One region of the Brevundimonas sp. FV1ye7S genome, then DNA from elsewhere that is predicted to be linked to it. Evidence: riboswitches for the same ligand, from Rfam matches in the RefSeq annotation. Region 1 holds a riboswitch; the other holds the start of a gene.
What was found. Region 1 has a riboswitch for cobalamin ahead of ACW18C_RS16335 (TonB-dependent receptor plug domain-containing protein). Riboswitches for the same ligand answer to the same signal wherever they lie in the genome.

Region 1 (11,634 bases):
CAGAACCTCGGACGGCCGAAACGCCGCTAGGGCCGCGCCCAGATCCTCCAGCGCACAGGCGACGCTGTCCACGGCCCCGGACGACAGCTCCACCACGGCCACCGCCGCCCGCCCCTTGCGCACCGCCACGGCCGCCAGACGATTGGCGCCCCGCGCATCCAGCAGACTGTCCTCGGTCAGGGTGCCCGGCGTCACCACCCGCACCACGCCGCGATGGACCACGGCCTTGCCGCCGCGCTTCTTGGCCTCGGCGGGATCTTCCAGCTGTTCGCAGATGGCGACCTTGTGGCCCAGGCGGATCAGTCGGGCCAGATAGCCCTCCATGGCGTGAACCGGCACCCCGGCCATGGGGATGTCCTCGCCCTGGTGCTTGCCCCGCTTGGTCAGGGTGATGCCCAGGGCGGCGGCCGCCACCTCGGCGTCCTTGAAGAACAGCTCGTAGAAATCCCCCATGCGGAAGAAGAGTATGGCGTCCGGCTGGCCGGCCTTGGCCGTCAGATACTGCGCCATGAAGGGCGTCGCCCCTTCCAGCGAGGCGGCGACTTCAGGCGAATGTTCGGGGGAGGGAAAAGCGGGCGCGTTCATGTGCCGTCAGGGTGACGGATCGCGACCGACCGCTCAAGCCCGTTAACGGCTCTTGCACAGGCTTGTCACCCCTGCGATAGGCCGTGTCAGGCGGTTAAGGGAACACGGTGAGACACCGTGGCTGTGCCCGCAACTGTAGGCGGCGAGAGCGTCGTCCGTCCGGGGTCTCGACCCCGGCGCCACTGGGTGACTGGGAAGGCGAGGACGGCGGTTTATGACCCGCAAGCCAGGAGACCTGGCCGCCTAACGTCGCTCGTCCGCTGTCCGGGACCAGACAGAGGCGCGGGGACTATTCTCGTCGCAGCGACCCGATCTTGCGCCGTCCGGACCTTTCAGGCCCGGCGGATCGGCTCGCTCATACCGGTTCCTCGCGCGCACTCGCGGAGCCGACATCGGGGATTCTCGCTCAATGAAGCGCTCCATTCTTCTCTCCACGGCGGCCCTGTCCGCCGCCTTCGCCGCGCCCGCCTTCGCCTTTGACGAGGCGACCCAGCTGGACGACGTCGTCATCACCGCCACCCGCATCCCGGCCATCGTCGCCGACACGCCCGGCGCCCGCGTCATCGACGGCAAGACCATCGAACAGCGCGGCGCGATCTTCGCCGCCGACATCCTGTCGGACGTCCCCGGCCTGTCGGTGACCCGTTCCGGCGCCTTCGGCGGCGTGGCTCAGGTCCGGATGCGTGGCGCGACGCCCGGCAAGACCCTGGTCCTGGTCGACGGCGCGCCCGTCAACGACGCGGCCGAGCCCAACGGCGCTTATGATTTCTCCAGCTTCGAGCTGGCCGACATCGAGCGCATCGAAGTGCTCAGCGGCCCGCAGTCGTCGCTGTGGGGATCGGACGCCATCGGCGGCGTGATCGCCTTCACCACCAAGGAGATCGAGGGCCTGCGCGCCGAGGCTGAGGCCGGCAGTTTCGACACCGTGCGCGGCCGCCTGGCCGCCGGCGTCGCCAATGAGACCTATGCCGTCAGCGCCTATGTCTCGCGCTTCGACACCGACGGCATTTCCGCCGCCGACGAGGCCGACGGCAATTCCGAGGCCGACGGTTTCCGCAGCACGACCCTGGGCGCCAAGGGCCGCTACGCCTTCTCGGACCTGGTCAAGGTCGACGGCTCGGTGCGCTGGAACAAGTCAAAGGCCGACCTGGACGGTTTCCCGGCGCCGAACTACGCGCTGGCCGACACCGACGATACGCAGGAAAGCGAGCAATGGTCGGGGTTTGGCCGGGTGGCCGCCAAGGCGTTCGGCCTGAACCATCAGTTCAGCGTCTCGGCGTCGGATCTGGATCGCAGCTCGGTCAGCGACGGCTTCGGCTCGACCTTCACCGGCGACCGCCAAGCCTATCGTTGGCAGGCCAATGGCGCGACACAGGATATCGACTATGCGTTCGGCGTCGAACGCAACGAGGCGTCGGCGGCCCTGTCGTCGGGCCTGTCGCGCGACCTGTCGATCACCTCGGTGTTCGGCGTGGCCCAGTATGACGTCGGCGCACTGAACCTGACCGGGGGCCTGCGTTACGACGACACCGACGATTTCGGATCCAAGACGACGGGTCGGGTTTCGGCGGCCTATGATCTGGCCGGCGGCTTCATCCTGTCGGGCGCCTATGGCACGGGCTTCAAGTCGCCGACGGTCAGCCAGGCGGTCTGCGACTTCTGCTACGCGCCCCTGCCCTGGCCGGAGCTGAAGCCGGAAACCGCCGACAGCGTCGAGATCGCCCTGGGCTGGGCCTCGGGCGATGGTCGTTTCGACGGTCGCGCGACCCTGTATCGCCTGAACGTCGAGGACCAGATCACCTATACGGCCGGTCGCTACATCAATGTGGCCAAGACCCGTTCGGACGGGTTCGAGCTGGAAGGCCGTGCGCTGTTGGGCGCCGGCTTCGACCTGACGCTGGCCTATGCCTGGACCGACGCCGAGGACCGCACGACGGGCGCCCGCCTGTTGCGTGTGCCCGAGCACGCCGGTTCGGCGACCCTGGGCTGGACGGGCGACCGGGTCTCGGGCGCGCTGACGGTGCGGGCGGAAGGCGACCAGGACGATTCCGGCGGCTTCTCGACCGTGGCCCGCGAGGGCTTCGTCACGGCCAATCTGAACGCCGCCTACGAATTGACGGACAAGGTCACGTTGACGGCCCGGATCGAGAACCTGGCCGACGAACACTATCAGCAGGTGTTCGGTTACGGAGAGCCGGGACGGTCCGGCTATGTCGGGGTCAGGCTGCGCTACTGATCCGCGCGCGGGCGTCGGCGGTGAAGGCCGCCGGCGCCTCGAGCGCCAGTTCCGGCCAGCTCAGGTCAGGGCCGGGCGCGTGGGCGGCGGCCAGGATGGCGCGCAGTTCGGCCGCCGAGGCCACGCTGGCGACCACCCGGTCCACCGCCTTCAGCGAAAAGGCGTAGGCCAGGGCCGCCTGCATCGGATCGCAGCGCCGTTCGGCCAGACGCCGGCGCGTCCGCGACAGGGCCTGGGCGTAGTTGGCCAGATGGGGCGGCAATTCATCGCCGACCGCGAACAGAAGCCCGCCGGCGAAGACCGAGGCCAGGTGCACCTCGGCGCCGCCGGCCTTGATCTCGTCCAGCACGCCCTCGGCGGCGGCCCGCTGGTCCAGCAGATTGCAGGAAATCTGAACCACGTCGGCCTCCAGCCGGCGCGCCAGCAGGGCCGGGCCGTCCTCGACCGTGGCGCAGAAGCCGATGCTGCGGAACAGGCCGCGGGTCTTCAGGGATTGCAGCCGGTCCCACAGGGCGCGGCCCTCGGCCCCGGCCAGGTCGGCGGCGTTGTTGACCAGCAGGGCCTCGCCGCGCGGCAGGCCCATGCGTTCCAGCGACCGGCGCGCCCGCGCCTCGACCCGATCCAGGCCTTCGCTCAGGGCCACGGTTTGAACCGTCACGCGGAAGGGCGAGGGGAAGGGCCAGGCCTGGCCCAGCAGCCGTTCGCCGTCGCCGCCCGGTTTGGTCGCGATCATCTTGACACCGGCGTCCGCCCCCGTCTGCAACAGGAAGCGCATGGCGTCCTCGCGCGCGCCCGACGGCGCGGCCATGAACGGATTCAGGGCGCGTCCCGGCTCTGTCACCACGGCGAGAGCTAGGCGATCTATGGGCGAAGGCGCCGAAGGGGTGGCGGGGGAATGCGTCACATTCCCATCTTGCACCTCCAAAGCTTAAAGGAGGTTGAGCGAGACGTTACGCGAGTCTTACCTGGAGATCGTCGGTATGGCGGATCAGGCGTCGGCGTCGGGCTGACGATCCGGGTGCGCCGCCCCGAAGGCGGGGTGGTCCAGCGCCCGCGTCTCCACCGCCAGAAGCCCCGGCCAGGCTTCCAGCGCCATGTTGAACCGCCGCGCGGAATAGAGCTGCGGCATCAGATAGCAGTCGACCAGGCCCGGCCGGTCGCCGAAACTCCACCCCTGGCCGTGGCGGCCCACCAGGATCTCCAGGGCGTCGAAGCCCGGCGCGATCCAGCGCGCGGCCCAGGCGTCCACGGCGGCCTGGTCCGCCGCGAAATCCTCGCGCAACGACCTGAGGACGCGCAGATTGTTCAGCGGATGAATGTCGCAGCCGATCAGGGCGGCCATGGCCCGGACACGGGCCCGGTCGGCCGATCCCTTCGGCAACAGGGCCGGCTCGGGATGAACCTCCTCCAGCCATTCCAGAATGGCCGGGCTCTGGGTGACGACCTGATCCCCGTCCTGCAGGGCCGGCACCATGCCCTGAGGGTTCAGCGCCAGATAATCGACCGCCTTCTGCTCGCCCTTGCGCAGGTCATGCGCCGCCGTCTCATAGGCCAGGCCCTTGAGGCCCAGGGCGATGCGGACCCGGTAGCTGGCGCCCGAGCGCCAATAGCCGTGCAGGATCATCAGACGATCTTGAAGCTCAGAGGCGCCAGGCCGTCGATGGTCACGACCACCGCGTCGCCGCGCGCCAGGGGTCCGACGCCCGACGGGGTGCCGGTGAAGATCAGGTCGCCCGCCTGGAGCGACCACAGTTTCCCGGCCGCCTCGACGATCTGATCGGGGTTCAGGATCATGTCGTCCAGGGTGCTGGACTGTTTCGTCTCGCCGTTGACGCTCAGGGCGATCACCCCCGCCGGGGCCGGAAGCGGCCCCAGAGTCAGGGCGCCGCAGGGGGCCGACTGGTCGAACCCCTTGGCTGCATCCCACGGCCGCCCGGCCGCCTTCGCCTCGGCCTGAAGATCGCGACGGGTCAGGTCGCAGCCGACCGCCCAGCCCACGATCCGCCCGTCCTCGCCGATGGCCGCGACCAGTTCGGCCTCGAAATGCAGATTGTCCGTCGCCGACGGATAGGCCGGGTCGGCCCCGTCCGACACCAGGGCGTCGCCGGGCTTGGAGAAGAAGAAGGGGGACTGCTTGTCCGGGTCCGACCCCATTTCGCGCGCATGGGCGGCGTAGTTCTGGCCGACGCACAGGATGCGGCGAACCGGGAACCGCCGGGCGTCGCCGGTGATCGGCAGGGTGGGGGCGGGGCGGGGGGCGAACAGCAGGTCGGTCATTTCCCCTATCTAGAACGACGAAACGCGCCTGACGAGGCCGTGGATCACGGGTGGGCGAAGGGAACCTCGCGCCGGGTGTAGCGTTCCGAAACGGGGTCCCCTATTCTATTGCCAAGCTTGAAACCGGAGCGCGCACCATGGCCACCACCAAGGCTAGAGAAGACATCAAGGCCGACCTGAAGACCCTCAAGGAGGATCTGAAGATCGGCGCCCGCGAAGAAACCCAGCGTCTGCGCGAAAAGGCCGAGGAGGCCGAGGCCAAGCTGCGGGCCAAGAGCGAGGAAGTGCGCGACCAGGCGCGCGGCTATTACGACACCGCCCGGGTGCGCGGCCGCGAATATTACGACGACGCCGCCGAACGCCTGGACGAGGCCCAGCGCTATATCGTCGAGCGGGTGCAGGAACGTCCGGTCCAGTCGACCGCCATCGCCCTCGGCGTCGGCGTGGTGCTCGGCCTGCTTCTGGCCGGCCGTCGCCGCTGATGTTCAAGGGCATCGTCAAACGCATCGTGGCGACCAGCGTGGCCGCCGCGAGCGTCTTTCTGGCCGTGGTGTTTCTCGGCGTCGCCATCTTCCACGCCATCAGCCTGGTCACGACGCCCCTGGGCGCCTCGGCCATCACCTTCGCACTGTTCGCCCTGGTCGCCCTGGTCGTCGCGCTCGTCTTCCTGAAGGGCGAAAGTCACGACGAGGAGGACGAGGAGGATGCGCCGGACGGTCTGATCGGCAAGCTGATCCACATCGTTCGCGAACGCCCGATCATCGGCGCGGTCGGCGGACTGGGCGCGGCCTTCCTGTTGCTGCGCAATCCGGCCCTGGCCGCGATCGTCGCCAGCATGGTGGCCGAGCGGAAGATGGATCAGGGCGGCTACGCCAAAAGGCGCCGTCGGCGCTGAGGATTCTGCGAAGGCCACGGAACACCCTGCGTCCGTGACCGTTGATCTTCCGACGGGACGAACGGCTGCAAGGCCGCCGTCGGAAACATCAACTCAGGAGAGCTAAACCCATGATTCGCTGGGCAATTATCTTCCTGGTCGTGGCCTTGATCGCAGCCGTTCTCGGCTTCGGCGGCATCGCGAACTTCTCGTTCGAGATCGCCAAATTCATCGCCGTGATCGCCATCATCCTGTTCGTCATCGCCCTCGTGGCCGGCGGACTCCGCGGACGCGGCGCCCCTCGATTATAGGGCTGCCGCTCCGGCGAAATGCAGAAGGGCCGGAACGCGAGTTCCGGCCCTTTTTCTATTTGCGGCGTCACCCGGGAATAGAGACGCGACGGCTCAGACCGCCGCCTTCTCCAGTTCGCCCGGCCTGTTCGGGCTGGGCGCCGTCGCGGCCTTGCGGGTGTCCTGACGACGCGGCAGCCGCCAGACCTGATGCGGGCTGTAGTCCCGCCCGTCCCAGGCCAGGGCCGTGACCGTGATGGTCCTGGCGTCCCAGTCGACCTGGTTGAAGCCCGGCGGCGAGCCCCGCTCGCGGTGCGACAGGGTCCCGCACCCCACGGCGTAGGAGCAGCGGTCCGCCAGATCGATGGGCAGGGCGAAGGGCACATGGACATGGCCCGTCATGATCAGATCCACCCCGGCCTCGGCGAATATCAGGGCCGCCTCGTCGCCGCGCTTGACGTCGCCGGTCATCGGCGTGCCGATCATCTCGACCAGGGGATGATGACAGGCCAGGATGCGCAGCGCCCCGATGGGCGCCTGACGCAGGGCCTCGGCCGCGCGCCGGGTCTGGTCCAGGTCGATGACCCCCTTGGACCAGTTGGGCCGCGCCTGCCAGCCGCGCGCCGTGACGACGCCCCGCACCATCACCGTGTCGTTGCAGAACTGTCCGTCGTGAGCCGGAAAACCCGTCGCCGTCTCGAAGGCGCGCCACGGATGGAACAGGCGGGCGACCGGGCTCCAGTAGGGGACGTCGTGATTGCCGACGATGACGAAGCGCGGCTCCGGCATGGCCCGCATCCATTCCCCCGCCGCCCGGAACTCGACCGGATAGCCCTTCTGGGTGATGTCGCCGGTGATCAGAACCAGATCATTGGGCGTGGCGTGGGCGTACTCCAGCGCCGCCGCCACCGCCCCCTTGTGCTCGCATCCGAAATGAACGTCCGAAAACTGGAGAACCCGCCCCATCAAAGACTGTCCTCGGCCGCGGGGGGCCGGGGCGCAAGGGCGCGGAACGCCTTGGGAATGAATCGCACGGTGGCCTCGGATTTCAACAGGACGGGCTCTCCGTCTATCACGGCGGGAATCTTGGAGCGCGCCCGGACGTCGATCCGCTTGGCCGGGCGGGTCGAGACGGCGGGATCATGGCGCCAGTCGCTGAACAGGGCGTTGGCGGCCAGGCGGAAGGCCTGGCTGGCGTCGGACGGGTCCATCGCCGCGGCTTCCAGCCCGTCCGGCTCTTCCATGGCCTTGGAGATCATCGGGCTGATCAGCACTAGGGCCTCGGCCCGACGCCGGGGGCCGCCGTCCAGACTGAACCTCAACCGACCGGTGAAGGCCCGCTTCAACGCCCGCCGCGCATAGGCCCAGGCCAGTCTCACCTTGCCGGTCCGCATCGCCTCGCGCGCCGGCGCCCACAGGGCCGGCGAGCCCAGGATGGCGGCGCAGTAGAAATATTCCCCCGACACCTCGCCGCCGGACACCGATTGGGGCTCGCCCTCCTCCAGGGTGCGGCGCAGGGCCAGCTTCCAGTCGGCCGTGCCGTACAGGGCCCGCGGCAGCATGTTCATCGTGCCGCCCGGCAGGGGGGCGATCATCGGACCATTCGGCCTGGCCTTCGCCGCCACCGACCGCGCCGTGCCGTCGCCGGCCAGGACGAAGATCACGTCCGGCGCGGCGGCGAAGGCGTCGGCGATGGCCTGATCGAAATTGCCGGCTTCCAGCACCACGACCTGGGTTTGCAGGTCATAGTCCGCCAGGATCGCCTCGGCCTCGGCCTCGGCGCGCGGGCCGACGCTGCCGGACAAGGGATTGACCAGCATCACCGCCCGGCCCAGCGACGCATGGGGCGTGAGACGACGCGCGGCCTCGTCGCGCGGCTCGCCGGCGTCGGCGTCGGCGTCGGGTTCTGAACTCAGGGTGTCGGTCATGGCCGCCGAACGTTCAGGCGGCCCGCCCGTTCCCGACAAGCGTGACTATTGCTTCAGTTCGTCGCGGGCGGTCGAGGCGCCGGCCTTCAGGGCGTCGCCGGTCCTTTCGGTCGCCTGCCCCGCCTTGTCGGCCGCGACCCCCGCCGCTTCCGGGGCGCGTCCCGCCAGTCTCTGCGCCCCGGTCCAGCCGGTCATGATCCAGCCGTCCATCATCCGGCCCGCCGCCTGGACCGATCCTTCCTTGATGGACAAGACCAGGGTCAGGGCGCCGATCAGGGCCAGCAGGGTCACCAGCAGATTGACCAGCGGCGCGGCCGAGGCCTTGCGCTTCTTGCTGCGCGCCCAGATCGGGCCTTCAGCGCCGGCCGTGGCGCGCGTCACATCAGAAAACCGCATCATTTCCCCCAAGGACTGCGCAGGCTGACCCACGCCGGTTAAGCATAGTCGTTTCGGTAGAACGACGATAGACAGGGGAACCGGAGCCGTACTCCAGCGTTATCGCCTTCGGGGCGAACCCAGGATAGAGGATTTCATCATGAACAAGGCCATCATCGCGATCGCCGGCGCCGGTCTTTTGGCTTCGGCCTGCGCGAGCGACCCTTACGGCAACTCGAACCAGACCGTGCGCCAGGGCGCCATCGGCGCCGGCCTCGGCGCGGTCGCCGGCGCCGTCATCGGCAACAATGTCGGCGGCGGCAACGCAGCCACCGGCGCCCTGATCGGCGGCGCCCTGGGCGGCGCAGCCGGCGCGATCCGCGGTTCGAGCCAAGACCGCAACAACCAGCAGCGCTACCGCGACAGCCAAGGCCGCACCTACTACTGCTACGACAACCGCCAGGACGAGTGCTACTGGGATAACGGCCAACGCCGTTATTGAGCCGTGACCTTCGAACCGGACCCAGGTCTGGTTCGAGACCGGTTTGAGTTTCGGGAAGGGCGGTTCGTCGTGGACGGGCCGCCTTTTTCGTGTGCAGGATGATGGTGGGACACAGGGGATAGTCATGAAAAATATAACAATTCTGGCCTTGGCCGGCGGGATGCTGGCGCTGGGGGCCTGTGCGACGCCGATGCGGCGGGATCAGATCGTGACCAGCGGTTCCCTGTGCATGCCGGTGCGGTTCGACATCTATTTCCGCGAGAACGAGGCGCGGCTGACCGATGCGGCCGATCAGGCCATCAATGCGGCGGCGGGCGTACTGCGGACCTGCGACGTGCGCAGCATCCAGGTGGTGGGTCTGGCGGACGCGACCGGAGCGAGCGAGGCCAATCTGAGCCTGTCGCAGCGCCGCGCGCGGACCGTGGCCCAGGCCCTGAACGCGGCGGGCCTGCCGTCGCCGGTGTTTGACGTGGGCGCCGCAGGGGACGCGGGCGCGACCACGGCGGGCGGGGCGGCCGAGCCCCTGCGTCGCCGCACCGAAGTGGTCGTGGACGCCCACCCGCGCCGCTGAAACTCGGCTGATCGGACACGCTGACAGAGCGGTTCGCAGGGCCTAGAAGCAGGTCATGCGCCCGACCGCCTTCCTGTACGCCCTGCTGTTTTGCCTCGGCCTGTCCGTCCTGCCGGGCGTTCCGTCCGTCGCTGAAGCCCAGCCGGTCAGCCGTCCGGCCGAGGCGGCGGCGGTCGTGCCGCCCGGTCCGCGACGGGCCGACAATATCGAGGCGGAACTGGTTCCCCTGTCGCGCTGGGCCGCGCCGGGGTCGACCGTCGTGGTGGCGGTGCATCAGACCATCGCGCCCGGCTGGCACACCTATTGGCGCAATCCCGGCGATTCCGGAGGGCCGACCACCCTGGACTGGCGTCTGCCGGCCGGGGTCGAGGCCGGCGAGATCGTCTGGCCCCTGCCCACACGCCAGCGGCTGATGAGCCTGGTCAACTACGGCTATTCCGGCGAGGTCTATCTGCCCGTCCCGATCGAGGTTCCGGCCTCGGCCCGGCCGGGAACCACCCTGCCCCTGACCGTCGACGCCCTGTTCCTGGTGTGCAGCGACCAGATGTGCGTGCCGGTGCAGATGAGTCTGCGTCTGGACCTGCCGATCCGCGAGGGCGCCCCGCCGCTGGATCCCGACCATGGCGCCGCCATCCAGGCCGTGCTGGAGGCCGCGCCGCGACCGGCGGGTCTGGACGCCCGCGCCACCCTGCAGAACGGCGTCCTGACCCTGTCGGCGACGGCCCCCCCCCTAGCGGACCTGACGGCCGGCGCGGGCCTGAGCCAGGCCTATTTCTATCCGTTCGAGGGCGGGATCATCGACCACGCCGCCGCCCAGTCGGGCCACAGCGGCCCGAACGGGCTGAGCCTGACCCTGACCCCCGGCGGCGACCTGACGGCCAAGGGTCTGACCGGTCCGATCTCGGGCGTCCTGGCCACCGACGCCGGCGCCTGGGAGATCACGGCCCAGCCCGGCGCGGTCCTGGCCGGAACCACCGGCGGCAAGGCCCTGTCCGGCGAGGTCGAGACCCCCAGCGCCGGAACCCGGCTCAACCTGGGCCTGATCCTGCAATCGGCCCTGTTCGCCCTGATCGGCGGCCTGATCCTGAACCTGATGCCCTGCGTCTTTCCCATTCTGGCCATGAAGGCCGCCGCCCTGGCCGCCTCGGCCCATCAGCCGCGCGAGGCGCGGCGCGACGGCCTGTTGTTCCTGGCCGGGGTTCTGGCGACCTTCCTGGTCCTGGCCGGCGTCCTGCTGGCCCTGCGCGCCGGGGGCGAGGCCGTCGGCTGGGGCTTCCAGCTTCAGTCGCCGGCGGTGATCGCAAGCCTGGCCCTGCTGATGCTGGCGGTGGGGCTGAACCTGTCGGGCGTCTTCCATGTCGGCGCAGGGCTCCAGGGCGCGGGCGCCGGTCCCCTGTCGCGCCTGCCGGGCGGCGCGGGCGCCTTCTTCACCGGGGTTCTGGCCGTGGTCGTCGCCGCCCCCTGCACCGCCCCCTTCATGGCGGCGGCCCTGGGCGCGGCCCTTCTCATGCCCTGGCCGGCGGCGTTGCTGATCTTCCTGATGCTGGGTCTGGGCCTGGGCCTGCCCTATCTGGCCGTCAGCCTGTCGCCCGGCCTGCTGCGGCGCCTGCCCCGGCCCGGCCCGTGGATGGATCGGCTGAAGGGCCTGCTGGCCTTCCCGATGTACGGCGCGGCCCTGTGGCTGGTCTGGGTCTTCTCGCGTCAGACCGGCGCCGAGGGCCTGGCCCTACTGATGGCCGCCGCCCTGACCACCGCCTTCGCCCTGTGGCTGTTCGGCCTGACCCAGGCCCAGCGCGCCCTGGGCCGATCCGCCCGCCTGTCCGGCGCATCCAGCCTGATCGCGCTCGGGGCCGCCCTGGTCCTGGCCGTGATCGCCGGTCGCGCGCCGGTTCTGGGGGCGGCCTCGGTCGCCGAGTCCGGCCCCCTGGCCTCCGCGCCCTGGTCGGCCGAATCCGTCCGCGCCGCCCAGGCCGAAGGCCGTCCGGTCCTGGTCAAT
Region 2 (11,634 bases), 1.1 Mb from region 1:
GACCGCCGCCGAAGCTGTAGCGCAGGCCCAGCGACCAGGTGTCGACGTCGATCGAGTCGACGTCGGCGCGGGTGTAGGCGGCGCCGACCGAGAACGGGGTGTTCTCGATTTCGTACTCGGCGCCCACGCCATAGGTCCAGGCGTCCACGTCGCCGCCGGCCACGTCCACGTTGTTGTAGCTGACGCCGGCGTTCAGGCGCAGGTTCGGCATGACGTAGAAGGCGGCGTCGCCGCCGACGGTCCAGATGTCGGCGTCGCTGTCGTCAGACGTGGTGTAGGCGACCAGGCCGGTCAGGGTCGCGTTGGACAGGTACTTCTGGGCTTCGGCGCCGACGGTCCAGACGGGATCGTTGCCCGAACCGATGTCGTTGGCGGCGACGAAGGCGCCGGCGCGGACGTCCGAGGTCCACATCTTGGTCAGGTGGGCGGCGGCGACGCCGGTGACGTCTTCTTCACCGAAGGCCTTGGTGTAGTCGACGGCGCCGTTCAGGGTCACGGTCCAGTCGGCGGCCGGCAGGGCGACGGTGCCGTCCACGGTCCAGACGTCGGCGTCGACGTCATCGCCGGCGACTTCGACCGACGGGTTGGAGTAGGTCACGCCGACCGAACCGATGGCGTTCTGGGCGAAGGCCGGGGCGGCGAACAGGGTGGCGGCGGCGGCCGAGGCGAGGAGGATCGTCTTCATTTTCTTTTGTCCTTAGCAGTCTGTGCCCGGGTGGAGGCCCGGGGAGGGCGGCTGCTACCAGTCGGCGCGAGAAGCTGAGCAATAAACCGTCGTTACATAAGTGTCTTGAAACTGACATGTGTCTCATCCGCCACGCCTTGTGGTCGAAATGTGTCACGCGCGCGCGTTTCATGCGGCAAGGGGTTAACGGGTCGCAATCATATAAGGATATCCTTATATGTATTGACGGCTGCGCTTGATTGCGGTCATGTGCCCGGGTCGTGGTCTGCACGCGGTCTTCGGGGCGCGTGGAGCTAAGAGGGAAGCCGGTGTGAAACCGGCGCTGCCCCCGCAACTGTAAGCGGCGAGTCGAGGGTCCATCTCGTGTCACTGGCGTTCGCGCCGGGAAGGCCGGATCCGAGGCGTCGACCCGTGAGCCAGGAGACCTGCCCCGACAGATAACGTCCTCCGGCGGGGTGTCCGGTCAGGCCGCATGCGCGCCGCCGGACCCTTGTTCGCGTCGGCGTCCGCGCGACCCTGTCCGAAGCCTGGCCATAATACAGGTTTCGAACGTCATGACCCGCCACACTGTCCAGGTCGCCACCCTCGGCTTTCCCCGCATCGGCCTCAAGCGCGAGCTGAAGACCGCGCTTGAGGCCTATTGGGCCGGCAAGATCGACGGGGACGCCCTGCTGTCCACCGCCGCCGAGCTGCGCGCCCTGACCTGGGCCTGCCAGCGCGATCTGGGCGCCGACATCGTGCCGTCGAACGACTTCTCTCTTTATGATCAGGTGCTGGACCTGACCGCCATGGTCGGGGCCGTGCCCGCCGCCTATGGCTGGAGCGGAGATCGGGTCGATCTGGCGACCTATTTCGCCATGGCCAGAGGGTCTGGGGCGCCGGGGTCTCGCGGCGGCGACAGTCCGGTCTGCGAACACGGTCATGTCCACGGCGGCGGTGAGGGCGCGCCGGCGATGGAGATGACCAAATGGTTCGACACCAACTACCATTATCTCGCGCCTGAGTTCACGGCGGATCAGGTCTTCCGGCTGGGCTCGACCAAGGCGCTGGACGAGTATCTGGAAGCCAGGGGGCAGGGGATCGACACCCGGCCAGTGCTGCTGGGGCCGGTCAGCTATCTGCTGCTGGGCAAGACGCGCGGGGCCGACTTCGACGTCCTCAGCCTGCTGCCTCGCCTGCTGCCGGTCTATGCCGAGGTGTTGCGGTCGCTGGCGCGCGCGGGCGCGACCTGGGTGCAGATGGACGAACCCTGCCTGGTCACGGACCTGAGCGACGAGGCCAAGGCCGCCTATGATCACGCCTATCGCGTGCTGGCCGATGTGACGCCGCCGATCAAGCTGATGCTGACCCCCTATTTCGGCGCGCTGGGCGACAATCTGCATACGGCGTTGAAGCTGCCGGTGCATGGCCTGCATCTCGACCTGATCCGCGCCCCGGAGCAACTGGCCCCGGTCGCTTCGGACATGCGTCCCGATCAGGTGTTGTCGCTGGGCGTCATCGACGGCCGTAATGTGTGGAAGGCCGATCTGAACGCCGTATTGGACCGGGTCGAGCCCCTGGTCGCCTCGGGCCGCCGGGTGGTGCTGGCGCCGTCCTGCTCGCTGCTCCACACCCCCATCGATCTGGAGCGTGAGACCGCCCTGGAGCCGGAGATCAGGAACTGGCTGGCCTTCGCCGTGCAGAAGGTGGCCGAACTGGCGACCCTGGCCCGCGCCCTGAACCAGGGCCGCGATGCGGTGAAGGCCGAACTGGACGCCTCGACCGCCGCCGTCGCCTCGCGCCGCACCTCGCCGCGCATCAATGATCCGAAGGTCCAGGCGCGCGCCGCCGACGCCGACCCCGCCCTGTCGACCCGCACCTCCAGCTTCGAGATCCGGCGCACGGTGCAGCAGCGGCGGCTGAACCTGCCCGCCTATCCGACCACCACCATCGGCTCCTTCCCCCAGACGGCCGAGGTTCGAAAGGCGCGCGCCGATCACGGCAAGGGCGTCATCGACGACGCCGCCTACGCCGCCTTCCTGCGCGAAGAGACGGCGCGCACGGTGAAATGGCAGGAAGACCTGGGTCTGGACGTGCTGGTCCACGGCGAGTTCGAACGCAACGACATGGTCCAGTATTTCGGGGAACAGCTGTCCGGCTTCGTCTTCACCAAGGCCGCCTGGGTCCAGTCCTATGGCTCGCGCTGCGTGCGGCCGCCGATCATCTATGGCGACGTGTCGCGGCCCAGACCGATGACGGTGGAATGGTGGCGTTACGCCCAGGGCCTGACCGAGCGGCCGATGAAGGGGATGCTGACCGGCCCGGTGACGATCCTGAACTGGTCCTTCGTGCGCGACGACCAGCCGCGCAGCGAGACCTGCCGCCAGATCGCCTTCGCCATCCGTGACGAGGTGATCGATCTGGAAACCGCGGGCGCCGTCGTGATCCAGATCGACGAGGCGGCCCTGCGCGAGGGCCTGCCGCTGCGCCGCGCCGACTGGGCGGCCTATCTGGACTGGGCGGTCGAGTGTTTCCGCATCACCGCATCGGGCGTGCGGGACGAGACCCAGATCCACACCCACATGTGCTATTCCGAGTTCAACGACATCATCCAGTCCATCGGGGCCATGGACGCCGACGTCATCTCCATCGAGACCTCGCGGTCCAGGATGGAGTTGCTCGACGCCTTCTCCGACTATCGCTATCCGGCCGAGATCGGCCCGGGCGTCTATGACATCCACTCGCCGCGCGTGCCGTCGGTGGACGAGATGGCGGCCCTGCTGACGGCGGCGGCGGGCAAGCTGCCGGCGGACCGGCTGTGGGTGAACCCGGACTGCGGCCTGAAGACCCGCGGTTGGGCCGAGACCGAGGCGGCGCTGACCAATATGGTCTCGGCCGCGAAGGCCGCGCGCCTGGAGGCCGTAGGGGGATGAGCGTCACGCTTATAGACATGGTGTTCCCCGGCGACGCCAACCACCACGGCACATTGTTCGGGGGCGTCGGTCTGGCGCACCTGGACAAGGTCGCCTTCCTGGCCGCCGCGCGTCATGCGCGGCGGCACACGGTCACGGCCGGCTGCGAGCGGATCGACTTCGCCGCACCCGCCCGGATCGGTGAAATGGTCGAGGCGACGGGGCGGGTGGTTCGCGTGGGCCGCACCTCCATGGGGGTCGAGGTCGAACTGTGGGCCGAGGCGCCGGTCAGCGGCGAGCGCCGCCTGTGTACGCGCGGCGTGTTCAACATGGTGGCGCCCCGCGAAGCGGGGCAGGGCGACCTGCCGCCGGTTCCGGACAAGCGGGAGGAGCCGGGGGACGGCTGGCTGCGGACGGCGGAGATGGTCTTCCCGACCTGGACCAACCACTATGGCACCCTCTACGGCGGCGACGCCCTGAAGCTGATGGGCAAGGCCGCCTTCATCCGCGCCACCCGACGGGCCAGGGGCGTCATGGTCATGGCGGCGTCGAACCGCATCGACTTCTCGTCGCCTATAAGAGAAGGAGACATGATCGAACTGGCGTCGCGCGTCACGCGGGTCGGCCGCTCCTCCGTCGCCATAGAGGTGGAGCTGTGGGCCGAGGCGCTGTTGACCGGCGAACGACGCCGGTCGGCCGTGGCCGAATTCGTCATGGTGGCGGTCGATGAGGCGGGGCGATCTGCGCCGATTTCGAAGCCTGCGGCGACGCTGGAACCGGCCTGACGGAATCCTGTCGCCCCCACGGTTTCGCCGCTTGACGAAAATGGAATCGGTAGGCATAAGCCCCACTCTTGTTGGACCGGCTGTGCATCCCCGGATGCAGACGCGGTTCGCAGGAACGACCTGAGACCCTGTTCTTTGCAGTGACCCAGGACTTTAGCGGCCTTCGCAGGCGACTGCGTGGGCCGATCGTTTTTGCGGATTTGCGTTCCCTGAGGGCTCTATGCCCGAAGGCCTTCGGTCTTTGAAATGGTTCACAGGGACGCGGTCCTCCGACCGCATTGGAAGTAAGCACCGATATGGATCAAAGCATCCGCATCAGGCTCAAGGCCTTTGATCACCGCGTCCTCGATTTCTCGACGCGCGAGATCGTCAATACAGCCAAGCGCACCGGCGCGACCGTTCGCGGTCCGATTCCGCTGCCGACCCTGATCGAGAAGTTCACCGTGAACCGCTCTCCGCACGTCGATAAGAAGTCGCGTGAGCAGTTTGAAATCCGCACGCACAAACGCGTGCTCGACATCGTCGACCCCACCCCGCAGACCGTGGACGCGCTCATGAAGCTCGACCTGTCCGCCGGTGTGGACGTCGAGATCAAGATTTAAAGTAGAAAGAGGCGGGATCCGATGCGCACGGGCGTGATCGCCAAGAAGCTGGGCATGACCCGCGTGTTCGCCGATGACGGCGCGCACGTACCGGTCACTGTGCTTCAGCTCGACGGCTGCCAGGTCGTCGGCCAACGTACCCAGGAGCGTGACGGCTACGTCGCTCTCCAGCTGGGCGCTGGCACGAAGAAGGCCAAGAACACCAACAAGGCTCAACGCGAGACCTTCGCCAAGGCGGAAGTCGAACCGAAAGCCTATGTGACCGAGTTCCGCGTCGATGCGGAAGGTCTGCTGGACGTGGGCGCCGAACTTTCGGCTGAACACTTCGTTGTGGGTCAGAAGGTCGATATCCAGGGCGAGACCATCGGTAAGGGTTTCGCTGGCGCCATGAAGCGCTGGAACTTCGGCGGCCTGCGCGCCACGCACGGTGTTTCGCTGTCGCACCGTTCGCACGGTTCGACGGGTAACCGTCAGGATCCGGGTCGGACCTTCCCGGGCAAGAAGATGGCCGGCCACTACGGCGCGGAAACCGTCACCACCCAGAACCTGACCGTCGTCCGCGTGGACGCCGAGCGTGGCCTGATCCTGATCAAGGGCGCTGTCCCCGGTCACGACGGCAGCTACGTCAAGGTTCGTGACGCCATCAAGAAGGCTCGCCCGGCTGACGCTCCGTTCCCCGGTGCGCTGAAGTCGAGCAAGTCTGCTGCTCAACCCGCCTCGACCCCGGCTGAAGAGGCCTCCGTCGAAGCGACCGAAGGCGGTGAAGCGTAATGAAACTCTCTGTCATCCAACTCGACGGCAAGGCCGCTGGCGACGTGGAACTGTCGGACGCCGTCTTCGGCATCTCCGACATCCGCGGCGACATCCTGGCCCGCACCGTCAACTGGCAGCTGGCCAAGCGCCGCGCCGGCACGCACAAGGTTCAAACCCGCAACGAGAATTCTCGTACGGGCAAGAAGATGTACAAGCAAAAGGGCACCGGCGGCGCTCGTCACGGTTCGCGCCGTGCACCGCAGTTCGTCGGCGGTTCGCGCGCCTTCGGTCCGGTCGTTCGCGACCACGGCTTCTCGCTGCCGAAGAAGATCCGCGCGCTTGCTCTGCGTCACGCCCTGTCCTCCAAGGCGAAGTCGGGCGACCTGATCGTCGTCGACACCGTCTCGGTCAAGGAAGCCAAGACCGCCTCGCTGCGCGAGACGCTCGGCAAGCTGGGCTGGACCAAGGCTCTCATCATCGCGGGTCCCGAAGTCGACACGAACTTCGGCCTGGCCGCACGCAACATCCCGCACATCGACGTGCTGCCGAACGCCGGCCTGAACGTCTATGACATCCTGCGGGCTGACAAGCTGGTGCTGACCAAGGCCGCTATCGAGGCGATCGAAGCCCGCTTCAGCGATAAGGAAGCCGCGTAATGGCCGCTCAACCTACCGCCAAGCACTACGACACCATCCTGGCCCCGGTGATCACCGAAAAGGCCACGATCCTGTCCGAGCAGAACAAGGTCGTCTTCCGCGTCGCCGACACGGCGACCAAGGACGAGATCGCCGCGGCGGTCGAAAGCCTGTTCAAAGTCAACGTCCTGAAGGTCAACACCCTGGTTCAAAAGGGCAAGACCAAGCGCTTCCGGGGTATCCTGGGTCGCCGGGTCGACATCAAAAAAGCGATCGTGACCCTGGCCGACGGCCAGTCGATCGACGTCACCACGGGGCTCTGATCAGATGGCCTTGAAACATTACAATCCGACCTCGCCGGGCCGTCGCGCCCTCGTGCTGGTCGACCGTTCGGAGCTCCACAAGGGCCGTCCGGAAAAGTCGCTGACCGAAGGCCTGACCAAGTCGGGCGGACGCGGGCAGGGCGGTCGCATCGCGGTCCGCTTCCGTGGCGGCGGCGCCAAGACCCTGTACCGCAAGATCGACTTCAAGCGTCGCAAGTGGGACATGGTCGGCACGGTCGAGCGTCTGGAATACGATCCGAACCGCACGGCCTTCATCGCCCTCGTGACCTACGAAGACGGCGAGAAGACCTACATCATCGCGCCGCAACGCCTTAAGGCCGGCGACACGGTGATCGCGGGCGAAAAGACCGACGTGAAGCCGGGCAACGCCATGCCGCTTCGTTCGATGCCGGTGGGTACGATCATCCACAACATCGAGATGAAGCCGGGCAAGGGCGCCCAGCTGGCTCGCTCGGCCGGCGCCTACGCCCAGCTGGTGGGTCGCGATCAGGGCTACGCCCAGATCCGTCTCGGCTCGGGCGAACTGCGCATGGTCCTGGACGGCTGCATCGCCACTGTGGGCGCGGTTTCGAACCCCGACCACATGAACCAGAACCTGGGCAAGGCCGGTCGCAAGCGTCACATGGGCTTCCGCCCGCACGTCCGCGGCGTCGCCATGAACCCGATCGACCACCCGCACGGTGGTGGTGAAGGCCGGACCTCTGGTGGTCGCACCCCCGTTACGCCGTGGGGTAAGGACACCAAGGGCACCCGTACCCGCAAGAACAAGGCTACGGACAAGTACATCATCCGTACCCGCCACGTTAAGAAGGCTCGCTAAGAATGGCCCGCTCCTCCTGGAAAGGCCCGTTTGTCGACGGGTATCTGCTCAAGAAGGCCGACGCCGTTCAAACGTCGGGCCGCAAGGACGTGATCAAGACCTGGTCGCGCCGCTCCACCATCCTGCCGCAGTTCGTCGGTCTGACGTTCGGCGTCCATAACGGTCAGAAGCATGTGCCCGTGTCGGTCTCGGAAGAGATGGTCGGCATGAAGCTCGGCGAGTTCGCCCCGACCCGGAACTTCCCGGGTCACGCGGCGGACAAGAAGGCCAAAAGGAAGTAACTGATGGCCCAGACCAAGAACATTCGTCGGGTCGCCCCGACCGAGGCCCGCGCCAAGCTGGTCAACGTGCGCATCAGCCCGCAAAAGCTGAACCTGGTCGCCGCATCGATCCGCGGCATGCCGGTTCAGAAGGCGCTGAACGAGCTGGAATTCAGCCGTAAGCGTATCGCGACCGACGTCCGCAAGGTCCTGTATTCGGCGATCTCGAACGCTGAGAACAACCACAACCTCGACATCGACAACCTGGTCGTCGCCGAGGCCTTCGTGGGCAAGAACCTGGTGATGAAGCGTTTCGCGAGCCGTGCTCGTGGCCGTTCGTCGCGCATCCTGAAACCGTTCAGCGAGATCACCATCGTGGTCCGTGAAGCCGGCGAGGCCGCCTGATGGGTCAGAAAATCAATCCGATCGGTCTGCGCCTCGGCGTGAACCGTACGTGGGACAGCCGTTGGTTCGCCGCCGGCGCCGACTATTCCCGCCTGCTGCACCAGGACCTGAAGCTGCGCGAGTGGCTGCGGGAACGTCTGGCCGCCGCCGGCGTGTCGCGCATCATCATCGAGCGCCCGCACAAGAAGTGCCGCATCACCATCTACGCCGCCCGTCCGGGCGTCGTGATCGGCAAGAAGGGCGCTGACATCGAGAAGCTCCGCAAGGACATCTCGGCCCAGACCGAAGGTGAAGTTCACCTGAACATTATCGAAGTCCGCAAGCCGGAAACCGATGCGCAGCTGATCGCCGAGAACATCGCCCAGCAGCTCGAGCGTCGCGTGGCCTTCCGCCGCGCCATGAAGCGCTCGATGCAGTCGGCCATGCGTCTGGGCGCCAAGGGCATCCGGATGAACGTCTCGGGTCGTCTGGGCGGTGCGGAAATCGCGCGGATGGAATGGTATCGCGAAGGTCGCGTGCCGCTTCACACCCTGCGCGCCGACATCGACTACGGTTTCTACGAAGCCAAGACGACCTACGGCATCATCGGCGTGAAGGTCTGGGTGTTTAAGGGTGAAGTGCTCGAGCACGATCCGATGGCCCAGGACAAGCGTTGGGCCCAGGAAGCGTCGGGTCCGTCCTCGAACGAAGGCCGCGAACGCGGCGGCCCCCGTGGCGACCGCGGTCCGCGTCGCGACCGGGGACGTGAGAACTAAGTCATGTTGCAACCGAAGAAGACCAAGTACCGCAAGGCCTTCAAGGGCCGCATCCACGGCTCGGCCAAGGGCGGCTTCTCGCTGAACTTCGGGTCGTACGGCCTGAAGACGCTGGAGCCGGAACGCATCACTGCGCGTCAGATCGAAGCGGCTCGCCGCGCGATCACCCGCCAGATGAAGCGCCAGGGCCGCGTCTGGATCCGCGTCTTCCCCGACCTGCCCGTCACGGGCAAGCCGGCCGAAGTCCGGATGGGTAAGGGCAAGGGCGCCGTGGACCACTGGGCCGCGCGTTGCCACCCCGGCCGCATCCTGTTTGAAATCGACGGCGTGACGGACGAAGTGGCCCGTGAAGCGCTCCGTCTCGGCGCCGCCAAGCTGCCGGTCCGCACCAAGGTCGTGACCCGTATCGACGCCGGCGTCGCCCATGTCGAGGTAGCCGCCTAATGACCAAGATCGCCGATCTGCGGTCGCAAACGACCGACCAACTGTCCGACGAGCTGCTGAAGCTCAAGAAGGAACAGTTCAACCTGCGTTTCCAGGCGGCCACCGGCCAAATGGAAAAAACCCACCGCGTGGGTGAAGTGCGCAAAGACATCGCCCGCATCTCGACGCTTCTGCGCGAGAAGCGTGCGGCCTCGTAAGGAAACGAATATGCCCAAGCGAATTCTCGAAGGCGTGGTCGTGTCCGACAAGGGCGAAAAGACCGTCGTCGTGAAGGTGGAGCGCACGCTGCTTCACCCTGTTCTGAAGAAGATCGTTCGTCTTTCGAAGAAGTATCACGCGCACGACGAAGCCAACGCGCTCAAAGTCGGCGACATCGCTCGCATCGTCGAGTGCGCCCCGAAGTCCAAGTTGAAGCGCTGGGAAGTCCTTTCCAACGCCTCCGCCTCGTAATCAGAAGGATCTGATCTTATGATCCAGATGCAAACTAACCTGGAAGTGGCCGATAATTCGGGCGCCCGCCGGGTCATGTGCATCAAGGTGTTGGGCGGCTCCAAGCGCCGCTACGCCTCGATCGGCGACACAATCGTCGCCTCCGTGAAGGAAGCCATCCCGCGTGGCCGCGTGAAGAAGGGCGACGTTGTTCGCGCCATCGTCGTGCGCACCGCCAAGGACATCCAACGCAAGGACGGCTCGGTCATCCGTTTTGACAAGTCGGCCGCCGTCATCGTCAACAAGCAGAACGAGCCTGTCGGCACGCGGATCTTCGGCCCGGTTCCCCGCGAACTGCGCGCCAAGAACCACATGAAGATCATCTCGCTGGCTCCGGAGGTCCTGTAACATGGCCGCCAAGATCAAAAAGGGCGACCGCGTCGTCGTCCTCACCGGCAAGGACAAGGGCCGCACGGGCAACGTGCTGAAGGTCCTGCCCTCCGAAAACCGCGTCCTGGTTGAAGGCGTCAACATGGTTCAGCGCCACACGCGCCCGAGCCAGGCTGACCCGCAGGGCGGCATCAAGAACAAGGAAGCCTCGCTTCACCTGTCGAACGTCGCGATCGCCGACGCCAACGGCAAGGCGACCCGCGTCGGCTTCAAGATCGATGGGGACACCAAGGTCCGCATCGCCAAGACGACGGGAGACGTCATCTGATGGCTACCGAGAAGTACACCCCGCGCCTCAAGGGCGAGTACCAGGCGCGCATCCGCCAGGTGCTGAAGGAAAAGTTCGGCTACACGAACGAAATGCAGGTGCCCAAGCTGGACAAGATCGTCCTGAACATGGGCATCGGCGAAGCCGTCGCGGACTCCAAGAAGGCGAACGCCGCCCTCAAGGATCTGACGGCCATCGCCGGTCAGAAGGCCGTCGCCACCAAGGCCCGTAACTCCATCGCCGGCTTCAAGCTGCGCGAGGGCATGGTCATCGGCGGCAAGGTCACCCTGCGCGGCGACCAGATGTACGAGTTCCTGGACCGGTTCATCACGATCGCGCTGCCGCGCGTGAAGGATTTCCGTGGTCTGAAGGGCACGTCGTTTGACGGTCGCGGCAACTACGCCACCGGTCTGAAGGAACACATCGTGTTCCCGGAAATCAACTACGACCAGATCGACCAGATGTGGGGCATGGACATCATCGTCTGCACCACGGCCAAGACCGATGAGGAAGCCAAGGCTCTCCTCACCGAGTTCAAGTTCCCGTTCGTGAAGAACTGAGCGGGAAGGGAAGAGAACAATGGCTAAGAAGAGCGCCGTAAACCGCAACGAAGCCGTCAAGGCCCTGGTTGCGAAGTATGCCGCGAAGCGGGCCGCCCTGAAGGCGACCGCCAACGACGAAAACCTGCCGCTTGAGGAGCGTTTCGACGCGCGCCTGAAGCTGGCTGAACTGCCGCGCAACTCCGCGCCGACCCGTATTCGCAACCGTTGCGAAGTGACCGGTCGTCCGCGTGCGTTCTATCGCAAGCTCAAGATGAGCCGGATTGCGCTGCGCGAACTCGGCAACCAGGGCCAGATCCCTGGCCTGACCAAGTCCAGCTGGTAAGGGGAGCGAACAGACATGATGATCAACGATCCCCTGAGCGACATGATCGCTCGCATCAAGAACGCGGCGACCCGCAAGCGTTCCAAGGTGCTGACCCCCGCTTCCCGTCTGCGTCAGCGCGTCCTCGACGTGCTGCAGGACGAAGGCTACATCCGCGGCTACAACCTGGTTCAGAACCCGGGTGAGTTTCCGCAGTTCGAGATCGAGCTGAAGTACTTCGACG

Region 2: linked by a shared signal. The riboswitch ahead of metE (5-methyltetrahydropteroyltriglutamate--homocysteine S-methyltransferase) and the one ahead of ACW18C_RS16335 (TonB-dependent receptor plug domain-containing protein) in region 1 are both predicted to bind cobalamin.

Annotation. Positions count from the first base shown of each region.
Region 1 is NZ_CM178726.1:3,351,220-3,362,853, forward strand. Features, by position in the region: gene mutS (DNA mismatch repair protein MutS) at 1-585, opposite strand, end outside; cobalamin riboswitch at 650-843, shown strand; gene ACW18C_RS16335 (TonB-dependent receptor plug domain-containing protein) at 995-2,821, shown strand; gene ACW18C_RS16340 (aldo/keto reductase) at 2,805-3,725, opposite strand; gene maiA (maleylacetoacetate isomerase) at 3,810-4,445, opposite strand; gene ACW18C_RS16350 (fumarylacetoacetate hydrolase family protein) at 4,445-5,098, opposite strand; gene ACW18C_RS16355 (glycine zipper domain-containing protein) at 5,236-5,580, shown strand; gene ACW18C_RS16360 (hypothetical protein) at 5,580-5,993, shown strand; gene ACW18C_RS16365 (DUF1328 domain-containing protein) at 6,104-6,283, shown strand; gene ACW18C_RS16370 (metallophosphoesterase family protein) at 6,377-7,228, opposite strand; gene ACW18C_RS16375 (diacylglycerol/lipid kinase family protein) at 7,228-8,190, opposite strand; gene ACW18C_RS16380 (hypothetical protein) at 8,236-8,586, opposite strand; gene ACW18C_RS16385 (YMGG-like glycine zipper-containing protein) at 8,726-9,067, shown strand; gene ACW18C_RS16390 (OmpA family protein) at 9,192-9,638, shown strand; gene ACW18C_RS16395 (protein-disulfide reductase DsbD family protein) at 9,694-11,634, shown strand, end outside.
Region 2 is NZ_CM178726.1:2,242,617-2,254,250, reverse strand. Features, by position in the region: gene ACW18C_RS10960 (porin) at 1-685, opposite strand, end outside; cobalamin riboswitch at 930-1,132, shown strand; gene metE (5-methyltetrahydropteroyltriglutamate--homocysteine S-methyltransferase) at 1,240-3,597, shown strand; gene ACW18C_RS10950 (acyl-CoA thioesterase) at 3,594-4,361, shown strand; gene rpsJ (30S ribosomal protein S10) at 4,658-4,963, shown strand; gene rplC (50S ribosomal protein L3) at 4,985-5,734, shown strand; gene rplD (50S ribosomal protein L4) at 5,734-6,372, shown strand; gene ACW18C_RS10930 (50S ribosomal protein L23) at 6,372-6,674, shown strand; gene rplB (50S ribosomal protein L2) at 6,679-7,515, shown strand; gene rpsS (30S ribosomal protein S19) at 7,518-7,796, shown strand; gene rplV (50S ribosomal protein L22) at 7,800-8,180, shown strand; gene rpsC (30S ribosomal protein S3) at 8,180-8,935, shown strand; gene rplP (50S ribosomal protein L16) at 8,939-9,379, shown strand; gene rpmC (50S ribosomal protein L29) at 9,379-9,576, shown strand; gene rpsQ (30S ribosomal protein S17) at 9,587-9,829, shown strand; gene rplN (50S ribosomal protein L14) at 9,848-10,216, shown strand; gene rplX (50S ribosomal protein L24) at 10,218-10,526, shown strand; gene rplE (50S ribosomal protein L5) at 10,526-11,086, shown strand; gene rpsN (30S ribosomal protein S14) at 11,106-11,411, shown strand; gene rpsH (30S ribosomal protein S8) at 11,427-11,634, shown strand, end outside.